DNA from 4 places in the Streptomyces sp. NBC_00690 genome. Region 1 is predicted to be linked to each of the others. Evidence: riboswitches for the same ligand, from Rfam matches in the RefSeq annotation. Region 1 holds a riboswitch; each other region holds the start of a gene.
The links. A riboswitch is a leader RNA that binds a small molecule or an ion and turns the genes downstream of it on or off. The one in region 1 is predicted to bind cyclic di-AMP.
Positions count from the first base shown of each region.

Region 2: linked by a shared signal. The riboswitch ahead of OID54_RS28340 (M23 family metallopeptidase) and the one ahead of OID54_RS23160 (C40 family peptidase) in region 1 are both predicted to bind cyclic di-AMP.
Region 3: linked by a shared signal. The riboswitch ahead of OID54_RS18055 (M23 family metallopeptidase) and the one ahead of OID54_RS23160 (C40 family peptidase) in region 1 are both predicted to bind cyclic di-AMP.
Region 4: linked by a shared signal. The riboswitch ahead of OID54_RS15840 (transglycosylase family protein) and the one ahead of OID54_RS23160 (C40 family peptidase) in region 1 are both predicted to bind cyclic di-AMP.

Region 1 is NZ_CP109009.1:5,283,463-5,286,663, forward strand. It holds gene OID54_RS23155 (hypothetical protein) at 80-433, shown strand; gene OID54_RS23160 (C40 family peptidase) at 594-1,670, opposite strand; cyclic di-AMP (ydaO/yuaA leader) riboswitch at 1,733-1,897, opposite strand; gene OID54_RS23165 (ABC-F family ATP-binding cassette domain-containing protein) at 2,224-3,201, opposite strand, start outside.
Region 2 is NZ_CP109009.1:6,462,130-6,465,330, forward strand. It holds gene OID54_RS28335 (M16 family metallopeptidase) at 1-1,282, shown strand, start outside; cyclic di-AMP (ydaO/yuaA leader) riboswitch at 1,531-1,693, shown strand; gene OID54_RS28340 (M23 family metallopeptidase) at 1,706-2,596, shown strand; gene OID54_RS28345 (HPr family phosphocarrier protein) at 2,891-3,172, opposite strand.
Region 3 is NZ_CP109009.1:4,114,989-4,118,189, reverse strand. It holds gene OID54_RS18060 (PP2C family protein-serine/threonine phosphatase) at 1-622, shown strand, start outside; cyclic di-AMP (ydaO/yuaA leader) riboswitch at 1,105-1,261, shown strand; gene OID54_RS18055 (M23 family metallopeptidase) at 1,273-2,295, shown strand; gene OID54_RS18050 (PrsW family intramembrane metalloprotease) at 2,719-3,201, opposite strand, start outside.
Region 4 is NZ_CP109009.1:3,615,470-3,618,670, reverse strand. It holds gene OID54_RS15850 (cytochrome P450 family protein) at 1-365, shown strand, start outside; gene OID54_RS15845 (transglycosylase family protein) at 478-1,452, shown strand; cyclic di-AMP (ydaO/yuaA leader) riboswitch at 1,718-1,891, shown strand; gene OID54_RS15840 (transglycosylase family protein) at 1,896-2,594, shown strand.

The sequences.
Region 1 (3,201 bases):
CGTACCCCTGTGACCGATGCGGCGAATGAGGCACACCTGGCCTGAGGGTGGTGATATGGGGAGGGTTAGGCTCCGCCCCATGGAAGCACTCATCAATGTCTTCGTGGCGCTGCACATCATCGGCATCGCTTCTCTGCTGGGCGGATTTCTGACGCAGATGAAGGCGATATCTGCCGGTACTGCCCGTTTCAACCCGGCCATGCTGCACGGGGCGCTGACGATGCTGGTCACCGGCGTCGCACTGGTGGGCCTCAACCAGGCCGACGACCAGACGGTGAACAACATCAAGATCGGCATCAAGATGGCGGTGCTGGTCGTGATCCTGGGCCTGGTGTACGTCAAGCGGGACGAGGAGAATGTCGAGAAGGGGCTGTTCGCCGCGGTCGGTGGACTGACGGTCGCGAACATCTTCATCGCCACCGTCTGGACCTGACGCCCACGACAGGACGGTCCCATCGCGCCGCCCGGCCCGCCCGCCCCGTGGGGCCGACCCGAAGGTCGATCCGTACGGGGCGAACAGACTGGTCCACGAGGTGTGTTCAGCCGGGACTGCGCGCTGAGGGGGAGTCCGCACGGGGCGGAGCCGTCAGATGTCAGGCAGGTCGGACGATCCCCCGGATCGGCATCGTGTAGATCGACTCCTCACGCACTTCCACATGGTTGTCCACGCCCGGTTGCGGCGCGTGGATCATTCTGTCGCCGCCGATAGAGATGCCGACATGGCTGCTGTCGTCATAGAAGAAGACCAGGTCACCGGGGCGTAGCCCGCCCATGTCCACCTGCCGCCCGGCATGCGCCTGCTCCCGGGCGGTACGAGGGAGATCCACCCCGGCCGCCCTCCAGGCCGCCCGTGTCAGCCCCGAGCAGTCATAAGAACGCGGCCCCGTCGCACCCCGCACATAGGGCTTCCCCAACTGGGCCCGGACGAAGGCGAGCACCCCTTCGGCAAGAGCCGCGCCCCAGGGCGAGCCCGGATGCTTCTGGCGCTCCCGCTCCAGCCGCTTCAGTTCCGCCTCCTCCGCGGCCCGGGCCATCGCCGTGTGTCTGGCCTCCTCCTGGGTGATCCGCCATGCCTCGGCCGCCATCTCCTGCTCGACGGCCGCGAATCGCGCTCTGGCCTCCGCATCTCCCCGCCACAGCACGGAGCGCGCCTGGATCAGCTTCGACTGCACCTGCTGCTTTCCCGTGCGGAGGAAGCTCGGCGAGCGGGGGAGCGAAGTGGGCCTACCCGCCTCGGACGGTGGTTCGGCGAATGCGGCTCGCTGAACCGCTCGATCGGCGATTGCGCCGTGTTGGGCGTTGACCGCCGCCTTCAGCGGCGCTCTCCGATCGTCTTCGGGCGGGGTACCGCCCGGGGCGGTCGGCTCCTCGGTCGGGGCCGACGGCTTCGCGCGAGGCTGTTCCTCCGAGGATCCCAGGGCTCTGCCCGTCTGCCTGAGGCGTTCCGCGCGTCGGGCGTAGGCGGACCGCAACTCCTCGACCTCGCGGCGCTCTTCGGCGGCTGCCTGCTGGGCTGCTCCCCGCGGCGGCGTCCCTGTACCGGCCTTCCGGTACAGGGCGCCGATCTTCTGTTGGACTTCCTCCACGGAGGGCGTCCGGTCATCCGCCGCCTGTGCGTCCTGCGCCGGGAGGAGTCCGACGGACGCGATGGCCGCCGTGGTGAGTCCCACGGCAGGTGAGGGATTTGCTTTGCGACTTCGGGCCTTGCGATGCGACACCAAGGGCCGGCATCTCCTTCTTCCGTAGGCCGCCTACCGGGTTAGCTGTCGGGTTCGGGCGGACGGAAGAGCCCTACGGGCCTGCGCACGAACAGGCCCGATTCACCCCGGTGCTGCACGGTGGTTCCCCGGTTCCCGTCTCCCATGGGGGTGGAGACCGAATTCGGCGTGGCTGCCCGATCGGCGTGGGTCGCCGCAGTGGTGCGGGCTGCCTGAGCCAGCACGCTAGCCAAACCGTGTGGCTGCTGTGAAGATTGGTGTTCGATTTGTCCGATACATTTTCGTGACCTTTTCATTCGGTGTGCCGTCGAGCTCGGATGATTACCTTTCGCATCTGTACGAGTTCCACGTGTGACCGAACCTGGCCTTCTGTGGCATTTGCGCAGGCTGCCGTGCTCCGACCAGCGGCCGGATCAGGCCAGGGCACCCGCTGACGTGCTCGGGAGCAGTTCAAGCCGAACCGCCTAGGCTGCCGGGGCGTTCGGCGAGTCCCTCGATTCCCCGGTCAGCCCGCTGGTTCCTCGGGATGCCCCTCGGCCAGTCCTTCCTCGTCCAAGGTCCACCAGCGGGTGATCCCCAACTCCTGGAGGAACGCCCGGTCATGACTGGCGACGATCAACGCGCCGCGATAGCCGGCCAGCGCCTGGGTGAGCTGGGTGACGCTGGCCAGGTCCAGGCTGTTCGTGGGCTCGTCGAGCATGAGCAACTGCGGAGCGGGGTCGGCCAGGAGGAGTGCGGCCAACGTGGCACGGAACCGCTCACCCCCGGAGAGCGTTCCCACCCGCTGTTCGGCCCGGGCTCCACGGAAGAGGAATCGAGCCAGTTGGGCCCGGATCTCGTTGTCGTTCGCGGTGGGAGCCAACCGGGTCACGTTCTGGGCGATCGTGCGGTCGTCGTCGAGGACGTCCAGGCGCTGCGGCAGATACCGCATCGGTACGCGTACGGACACCGCGTCCGACGCCCCGTCCCCGACCGGGGCGAGCCGCCCGCTGATGGTGCGCAACAGCGTCGTCTTCCCCGCGCCGTTGCCGCCGAGCAGGGCGATGCGCTGCGGTCCGTGGACATCCACGGTGTCGATGACCGCACCCGTACGCAGTTGTACGCTCCGCAGACTCAGCACCGCGCGCCCCGGGTGCACGGTCGTGGCGGGCAGGTCGAGTCGAAGGGGCGCCTCCTCGCGCACCAGCGCCTCTGCCCGGTCCAACCGCTCGCGCGCCGCAGTCAGCCGTTCCTCGTGGACACCGCGCTCCTTTCCCGCTGCGACCTGGGCCGAGCGCTTCTTCACCTGCATCGTCGTCTTGTCCAGCCGGTTGTCCGCGTACATCTTCTTCCCGTACCGGACGCTGCGGGCCTGCCGGGTCTGCGCCAGGTCCAGTTCCTTCTTCTCCCGTGCGACCTGCGCTTCGGCCGCCTGTACTGAACGAGTGGCGGCCTCCTGCTCGATCGCGACGGCACTTCGGTAAGCGCTGAGGCCGCCGGTGAA
Region 2 (3,201 bases), 1.2 Mb from region 1:
GACCGTGCTTCGCTGCCACCGCCCCGGCCAGCAGGTCGTGGCCGTGGAGATCTCCCTCGTCGCACCGCTGGACGCCGAGCCCGAGGGCCTGGACGGCGTGGCCACCATCATGGCGCGCGCCCTGTCGGAGGGCACCGACAAGCGTTCGGCCGAGGAGTTCGCGGCCGAGTTGGAGCGCTGCGGCGCCACGCTGGACGCCCACGCGGACCACGCCGGGGTCCGGGTTTCCCTGGAAGTGCCCGTGTCCCGGTTGCTGAAGGCGCTGGGGCTGCTCGCGGAGGCCCTGCGCGCGCCTGCGTTCGCCGACAGCGAGATCGAGCGGCTGGTACGCAACCGCCTGGACGAGATCCCGCACGAGTCGGCCAACCCGGGCCGACGGGCGGCCAAGGAGCTGTACAAGCAGCTCTTCCCGGCCACGCTGCGCATCTCGCGTCCTCGGCTCGGCACCGAGGAGACGGTCTCCCGGATCGACTCCGCGGCCGTGCGCGCCTTCTTCGATGCGCACGTGCGACCCGCCACCGCCACCGCGGTGGTCGTCGGTGACCTCACCGACGTCGATGTCGACGCCGTGCTCGCCGAAACCCTCGGCGACTGGTCGGGCGACAGCGGCGCGCCCCGTCCCGTCCCCGCGATCACCGGCGATGACCGCGGCCGGGTCGTCATCGTGGACCGGCCCGGTGCCGTGCAGACGCAACTGCTGATCGGCCGGGTCGGCGCGGACCGGCACGACCGGGTGTGGCCGGCGCAGGTCCTCGGTACGTACTGCCTGGGCGGCACCCTCACCTCGCGCCTGGACCGGGTGCTGCGGGAGGAGAAGGGCTACACGTACGGCGTCAGGGCCTTCGGGCAGGTCCTGCGGTCGACCGCCGACGGGACGGGTGCGTCCCTGCTGGGCATCAGCGGCTCGGTGGACACGCCCAACACCGGGCCGGCGCTCGACGATCTGTGGAAGGTGCTGCGCACCCTCGCTGCCGAGGGCCTGACGGACGCCGAGCGCGATGTCGCCGTCCAGAACCTGGTCGGGGTGGCTCCGCTGAAGTACGAGACCGCGGCTTCCGTGGCGAGCACGCTCGCCGACCAGGTGGAGCAGCACCTCGCGGATGACTACCAGGCCCAGTTGTATCTGCGGCTCGCCCAGACGGGCACCGTGGAGGCGACCGCCGCCGTGGTCAACGCCTTCCCCCAGGACCGGCTGGTCACGGTCCTGGTGGGCGATGCCGCGCAGATCGAGGAGCCGGTGCGGGCTCTCGGCATCGGAGAAGTGACCGTGGTGGCGGGCTGATTGACCGCTTCCGGTCGGACGGCCTGCCGTCTGCTGCAGGGCCCCGGTAGCCAGCTGGCGCCGGGGCCCCGCCGTGTCCCGGGAGTGCGAGCGACCCGAACAGGAAGGAAACCTGTCCGTTTTACGGGGAAGGCCACCGTCTCGACTGTGGCGTGGGCAACAAAAATGCCGGTCTGTTTGGCGCCTGGCGGTCCGTCCGCTTAGCGTCAGTGCGGCTGTTCGCGGGCAGTACGCCGCATCCGCGGCACGGACAGTCATCGCCGAGTCCCCGTCAGACGCGAGTCTGGGGAGCCGGGGACCCAGGTCCCTTGGGGTGAATCGGGTGCCTTCGCCACCGTGCGGAGGGACTCGTAGGAGACCTTCCTGCTCCGAACCCGTCAGCTAACCCGGTAGGCGAGAAGGAAGGAAAGGACCAGCCTCTACATGGCGCTCGCCCGTTCCACCGGGAGACACCGTGCCCCGGGCCGCAAGACGCGTACGAGTGCGGGATTCGCCTCCGCCGCGGCCCTCGCCACCACCGGAGTCGTCGGGACCCTGGCAGGTCCGGCCCTGGCCACCGATGACAGCTTTGCCGCCGATGCCGGCTCGGTCGCCACCCCCGATAGCCCCGATAGCACCGAGAGCGCTGAAGGCACCACCGCGGGTGCCACCCCGGTGACGATGGATGCGGCCGTGACCGGCTCGACCATCGTTCAGACGGCGCGTACCCAGCACACCCTGACGGCCCAGATGCTGTCCGCGCAGTCCTTGTCGGACGAGGTCGCCGACCAGGCCGTCATCCAAAAGCGCGAGGCACTGGCCCGGATGGAGGCGGCTGCGGAGGCCCGGCGCAAGGCCGAGGCCCGCGCCAACGAGATACGCGAGGCCAAGGAGCGTGCGGCCCGTGAGGCCGAGCGCCAGCGCTTGAACGCCTACCGGCTGCCGATCGCCGGATCCCACGTCACCACGGACTACCGTGCGGGTGGCTCGCAGTGGTCATCCGGCAGCCACTCCGGCATCGACTTCCACGCCTCCACGGGGACCCCGGTGGTGGCGGTGGGCGCGGGCACGGTCGTCGAAGCGGGCTGGGGCGGGGCGTACGGCTACAACGTCGTCCTCAAGATGAACGACGGTTCGTACACGCAGTACGGGCACTTGTCGTCGCTGAGTGTCTCCGTCGGTCGGAGCGTGATGCCGGGTGACCAACTCGGCCGCGCCGGCTCCACCGGCAATTCCACGGGGGCGCATCTGCACTTCGAGGCCCGGACGAGCGCGGACTACGGGTCGGACGTCAATCCGCTCGCGTATCTGCGCGCCCACGGTGTGAAGATCTGAACCGGGCCGCGCTGGCGGCCGGCGAGCGGTCGTCAGTGCGGGCGAGGTAGGCGCCAGCGCCTACCGACGGAATCCCACGGGGCCCTGAGCCCTCGGCTGGATCTGATGTCTCAAGGCATCCACAAGCACAGAAAGCCGCGGCCTCCCCGATCCGGGGATGCCGCGGCTTTGTTGCGTCCGACCCTGAGGGCCGGTGTCGCCAAGGGGTCGGTACCGCGGAGGGTCGTCCGCGGAGTGCGTCGGTCCGGTGGGGTGCCTGACCCGCGAGCGCCGGGGGTTCGGACGAGTGCCGGGTCAGACCGTCTCGGGAAGCTCGTCCAGGCCCTCGGCCACCAGCTTCGCCAGTCGGTCGAGCGCTTCGTCAGCGCCGGGTGCGTCGGAAGCGAGGACGATCTCCTCGCCGCCCTGCGCGCCCAGCCCGAGGACGGCGAGCATGGAGGCGGCATTGACCGGGGTGTCATCGACCTTGGCGATCGTCACGGGGACGCCGGAGGCCGTGGCGGCACGGACGAAGATGGAGGCGGGACGGGCGTGAAGGCCCTCGGCCCAGCCGACGTTGACGCGGCGCTCAGCCATGGTGTTGCCCTTCGAATTCAACGGTTGTC
Region 3 (3,201 bases), 1.2 Mb from region 1:
ACGGCTGGTGGTGGGCGATGTCCGGGGCAAGGGGTTGGGCGCCGTGGAGACGGTCGCCGTGGCCATCGGCGCCTTCCGGGAGGCGGCGGAGCAGGAGAGTTCGTTGGAGGGCGTCACTCAGCGGCTGGAGCGCGCGCTCACCCGCGAGGCGAACCGCCGGGAGAGCCTCGATGCCAAGGAGACGTTCACCACGGCGGTGCTGGCGGAGATCCCGCGCGGGGGCGGCATCGTCCGGATGGTGAACCGAGGGCACCCCGAGCCGTTGATGCTGTACGCCGACGGCCTGCTGGAAGGGCTCCCGCCGACCGAGCCGGCCCTTCCGCTGTCGATGGGCGATCTGGGGTCCTGGCCCGATCGGGCGGAGGAGTACCCGTTGCCGCCGGGGGCGACCCTGCTGCTCTACACCGACGGTCTCTCCGAGGCACGAAACGGGGCAGGAACGTTCTACGACCCCGCCGTATGGCTGGCGGGACGGCAGTTCGTCGGCCCGGGGGAACTGCTCGACGCGCTCCTCGACGACGTCCGTAGACACACCGGAGGCGGCAGCTTCGACGATATGGCCCTGCTGGCGCTGGCCCGGCCGGCGGAAGGCGGCGCGGTACGGCGGGGGCGTGGCCCCTGAGGCCCGGGGCCAGGGCCGAGGGGCCCGGGGCCACGGCTGAGGGCCGGGTGGCTGTGGAAGCCCCCTCTCGGCCCTTGGACGCGACCGGCGCGTCGGTTCGGTCAGGGTGACCGCTCGGCGCGACTCGGTTCTACCCGGTGTCGCCGGTCGCGCGTCGCTGCTCGGTGTGGCTTGATGTGGCTCGGTTTCGACTTGCTGACGGGTCGCCCGTTGGGTTGTTTCCGGTGACTCTGGGAAGAGGCACCACGAGCCCACGCACTCTCCGTAGTTGAAGGGGAGCCCTGCGCATAACATTTGACGAACCGTCAGGGGTGTGACGCACGCCTTGTCCCGTTCAAGTCGCCCGAATCCGGCCGCTTGTGTCCGGGTAAGTCTGTGGCAAAGAGATTAAAGATCACTCAGAACAGCTTGGAATAAAGTCCTGGTGTCTATTAACGTTCGATAACGCAGCGCGGTCGTCCCAGCCGTCGTCAGGACGGCGCCGTGCTCATGCGCCGAATTCCGCAAGGGAACCGGGGAACCACTAATTGGGGTGAATCGGGCATATTCTGCCGTGCAGTTCGCGGTCGATGACGCTCGTAGGAGACCTTCCTGCTCCGAACCCGTCAGCTAACCCGGTAGGCGAGAAGGAAGGAAAGGAGCACGCCTCAGTGGCGTCTAATAGTCCTGCCCCGGAAGCACCGTTCAAATCCGGAATCTTCAGCGAAGAGGGTGCAGCCCGCTCCACCGGCGAGTGGAACCCCACCGCGGAGACCATCCGGCCGCGCGGTCGCCACAAGCACCGGGTCATGAAGCAGCGGGGCGGATTCGCCCGTAGCTCCACGGTGCTCGGGGTCGGTGTGATCGCGGCTGTCGGTGCCGGTGGCATGGCCACCGCCCAGAACAAGCCCGCGGTCTCCATATCGCTTCCCGACGCCATCACCGAGAGCCTTCCCGACTCCCTGAGCTCCGAGGACGCTCCGGAGGTCGATGAGTCCGCCTCCTACGCGGCGATGGGGCTCGCAGGCCAGGAGGTCAGCACAGGGCAGGCCGGTGCCGGAGAGGCACTGCGCTCCCGCATCCTCCAGCAGGCCGAGCAGCAGCAGGCGAGCGCCGATGCTGCGGCCAAGCTCGCCGCCGAGAAGGCCGCCGCGGCGAAGGCCGCACAGGATGCGAAGAAGGCCGAGGAACTCGCGGAGAAGAAGGCCGCGAAGAAGGCGGCTGATGCGAAGAAGAAGGCCGAAGCAGAAGCCAAGGAGAAGGCCGAGGCCGAGCGCCTGGCCAAGTTGGCCAAGAGTTTCTCGCTCCCCCTCTCCTCGTACACGATCACGGCCCGCTACGGCCAGTCCGGTCCGATGTGGTCCTCGGGCCAGCACACCGGCCTTGACCTCGCGGCCTCGACGGGCACTCCCCTCAAGGCTGTCACCAGCGGAACCATCAAGTCGGCCGGCTGGTCCAACTCGTACGGCTACAACGTCATCCTCAAGCTGAACGACGGCACCGAGGTCATGTACGCGCACATGTCGTCCATGAGCGTGAGCGCCGGCGCGAAGGTGAGCACGGGCCAGATGATCGGCCGGGTCGGCGCGACCGGCAATGCCAGCGCCGCGCATCTGCACCTTGAGGTCAAGACCCCCGGTGGGTCGGGTATCGACCCGCTGTCCTGGCTGCGCGGCAAGGGCCTGACGATCTGAGCCAGCGCTTGCGGTGACCATGTCCGTGTCCGTGTCGGTGTCTACGGGGGAACGCCCCGTGGACACCGACAGGTTCGAAGATCTGACCTGGTGCCGAGCCGCCCGGTGGGCGCTGTCAGCCCTAGTGGGGCACTAGGTCCTCTCAAGCTCCCTGCGCCATCCTGAAGGCGCACACACCGGCTTGCCCAGCCGGTACCCAAACTCCGGCAGCCCTGGCGCACACCCCCCGACGCCAGGGCTGCCGGTCTTTTCGTCAGCGGGCACTGGCACCGCACCTCTTCTTCCGAGCGGACGGTCTGGCTCCCTTGGTGCCCGAGCCGGTTGGCCACAGCGGCGTCATCGTCGGCGTCGGCATTGTCGGACGCGGTGTCAGTGGAGTTGGCAGTGCCAGTGGCAGCCGCAATGGCGGGGCGCGCGTTGCCATCAGCCGCGATAGGGGTTGTAGCCCTCGTAGTCGCGGTGCGGCGGTGGCACCCACACCTTGCCCGTCGCCCGCGCCGCATGGGTCAGCGCCGGACTCGCCACCGCCTTGCGCTCCCACATGTGGTGCAACAACTCCTGTTCACGGGCGATGAAGTCGGCACCCGCCGTGCCCCGCCTCGCCCGATGGCGCAAGAACGCCAACGATGTCGCGAACCGCTGGTACTCCGCGACCGCATGTGCCGCAGCCGGGCCTTGAGCACGTCGGGCGACGTTCCGTGCCATGCCGCGCGCCTTCATGGAAGCCAGTGCGAGCGGTTCAGCGGGCGCGAGCCAACCGGCCGTCGCATAGGCGGGCAGTTCGGTGGCGATGGTGCGCAGTTCCCGTTGACGCGTCCAGATCGTCAGCCAGGTCAGCAACCCGAAGGCGGGCACCATGAACGCGCCGTAGACGGCGTAGAAGCCCCACGGTCCGAAGAGGGAGGC
Region 4 (3,201 bases), 1.7 Mb from region 1:
TGGAGCTCGCCACCTGGCGATTCGCCACCGAGTCACTTGAGCTCGGTGGCAAGCGGATTGGCGCGGGCGACCCCGTGTTGGTGGTGCTTGCAGCGGCTGATCGGGACCCGGAGCGGTTCGCGGAGCCGAACGTCCTCGATCTTTCTCGACGTGACAATCAGCACCTCGGATACGGCCACGGCATCCACTACTGCCTCGGTGCGCCGCTCGCTCGACTTGAGGCCCAAACCGCGATCGCCACACTGCTGCGCAGGCTGCCCGATCTGCAACTCGCCGTGGATTCGTCAGATTTGCGCTGGCGTGGGGGTCTCATCATGCGTGGGCTGCGAACCCTTCCCGTTCAGTTCACATCCCGAAACATCTGACGGGCCGTCAAAAACGTGACATTGACGTAATCTCAGCTGCATCGACTTGTGACAGACGTTCGAGTGCGGCTACGTTCTGCGCGTCCTCAGCAGTCTCGCGAAAGGCAACCGCATGCTCTCCGGGAATGGTCGACATCGCCGACCCCGTCAGGCTCCTGCACTCGTCGTCGCCGCCGGGGTGACGGGATCCGCCATCGCGATCCCGCTCCTCGGCGCAACTTCGGCGTCGGCAGTCGAAGCCACCGCGTGGGACAAGGTCGCGGAGTGTGAGACCGGGGGCCTGTGGAGCGCGGACACCGGCAACGGCTTCTATGGCGGTCTCCAGATGTCACAGGAGACCTGGAAGGCGTTCGGCGGGACGCAGTACGCCTCCCGTGCGGACCTCGCCACCCCCGCGCAGCAGAAGGCCATCGCGGAGAAGGTCGTCGACTCCGAGGGCATTCGGCCCTGGAGGGCGTGCGCGACCCTCGCCGGGGTCGAGGTGGCCCTCGACCCCACCGAGGCGGCCACCGCTCCGGCGAAGCCCGCAGGGGAGCCGAAGCCCTCGGCGGAGCCCACGGAGATCCCGAAGCCGTCCGCTTCGACCGGCACCACTCCCGCCAAGGCTCCGGCGAAGACCCCGGCCCCGGCGAAGGGCACCCCGAGCAGTTCCGGGAAGGCGTCGCCGCAGTCCAGCCCGAAGCAGCCGGCCGACGCCACGGGCAAGCACCGTGGCGAGGCGTCGACGGAGTCCAAGCCCGCCGCTTCCGCCACCGCCGAATCGACGGGCTCGGCGTCGCCGACCGAGCCGGTCGGCGACGCCGGGACGCCGCGGGAGACCGGCAGCGCCCATCCCTCCCGGGGCGAGGACGCCCGCTCGGACCTCGGCACCACGGACGTGGGCGCCACGACCCCCGAGCAGCCCGGCACGGCCAGTGCCTCTCCCGGCTCGTACACCGTGCAGGCCGGCGACAACCTCTGGGTCATCGCCGAGAAGAACGAGTTGCCCGGTGGCTGGCCCGCGCTCTACGAGGCCAACAAGGAGACGGTCGGCGACGAACCCGATCTCATCCACCCTGGTCAGAGCCTCGACCTCGCCGCAAAGTAGCGGCTGTTAGCTATCGTTTGTCCCATTTTGACGAAGTGAGACAAGCGTCTCTTTGCCGTAGTTCGCTCACCCGGCCTGCCGGAATCCTGAGTTCCGCGCCTGACCTGCGGAAATGTAAACCGCATCCTTGGCGAGATGGGCGATTTCTCCCCGATGTTCGACTTTGAACATCGGGGAGAGTCATGCCTACGGTCTGAACCGCTCGCCACCGCGGGCACCGTCGACCGTCACGCCGAATCCTGCCGTCGGTCGGGGGGAGAACTCGTCGCGTAGAGCGCCGAAGGCAGGAGCGGGGGACCCAAGGTAAGTGCCGGTGAAGGCCGTTGGAGACGACGGTGGGAACCGGCTAGGGGTGAAGCCGTGCGCAAGGACGCACGGCCGGGCAACTCACTAGGCCCGAACCCGACAGCTCACCTCGTAGGCGTCGGTGAGGAGAAGACTCCATGCTGTTTTCGAGCAAGGCGAAGCACCGCCGCCCCAGCAAGGCCAGCCGACTCATGGCGCTCGCCGGTGTCACCGGTGTCGCCGTGGCCGCCCCGCTGATGGGCGCCACGTCCGCCAGCGCCGCCACCGCTTCCGAGTGGGACAAGGTCGCCCAGTGCGAGTCCGGCGGCAACTGGTCCATCAACACCGGCAACGGCTACTACGGCGGCCTCCAGTTCTCCGCCTCCACCTGGGCGGCGTTCGGCGGCACGAAGTACGCCTCCACCGCCGACCAGGCGTCCAAGTCCCAGCAGATCGAGATCGCCGAGAAGGTCCTCGACGGCCAGGGCAAGGGCGCATGGCCGTCCTGTGGCGTCGGCCTGTCCAACGCTGCGTACGGTGGCGGCGCGGCCGAGGCCCCGCAGCCCAAGGCCGAGCCCAAGAAGCAGGCGCCCAAGGCCGAGCCGAAGCAGGAGCAGGCCCAGCCGCAGCGCGGCGAGGTCCCCACCACCCGCTCCGAGCGCGCCGAGGCCCCCGCCAAGGCCAAGGGCTTCCAGAAGGGTGACGGCGAGTACCAGGTCAAGGCCGGCGACACCCTGAGCAAGATCGCGGACGCCGAGCAGGTCGAAGGCGGCTGGGAGAAGCTCTACGAGCTCAACAAGGACGTCATCAGCGACGCCGACGTCATCTACGTGGGCCAGCAGCTCCACCTGGGCTGAGCCCCAACGGGAACGGGTGCGCCCTGAGCTGACTTCCCGGTCGGGCCGATCGTCGACCGAGCCCCCACGAGGTCGCTCGGACCGACCGAAGCCCCCTCGGGCCACCCGCACCTTGTGCTCGGACCACTTCGGTGGAGCCCCCGAGCACGAGGGCCCGGGTTCCGCGCCGATCCATCTCCCCCCGGGATCGGCACCGGACCCGCCGCCCACCCCGGCAGTTCGCCGGGTGTCGTAGGACCGGCCGGCCGCCTTCTCCTGGCCGATCGCCCCCACACCCTGCGCCCTCGGTCGAGCCGCCCTTCGGCCCTTCCCCCGGGGCCCGAACCACCCCGGGTCGGTGCACTTCCCCCCCAAGTGCGCCGGCCCGGGGTTCTCCATATCTCCAGCCATGCCGTCCCCACCCATGCCGGGGCGGGCGGGCCGCTCATACGGGATTCCAGGCCGAGCAGTTCATACAGGCCGAGCAGTTCCCCCGAGCCCTGCGCACGACCGTGTGGACGGTGGTCGTGCTCCACCCGGTCCGCCCGTCCGCAGCCCGCCGCGCTACCCGACGGTAGCCCTGCCTATCAGGCCCCTTTTTCGTCCCAGGGGGCGGGCATCCGACGAA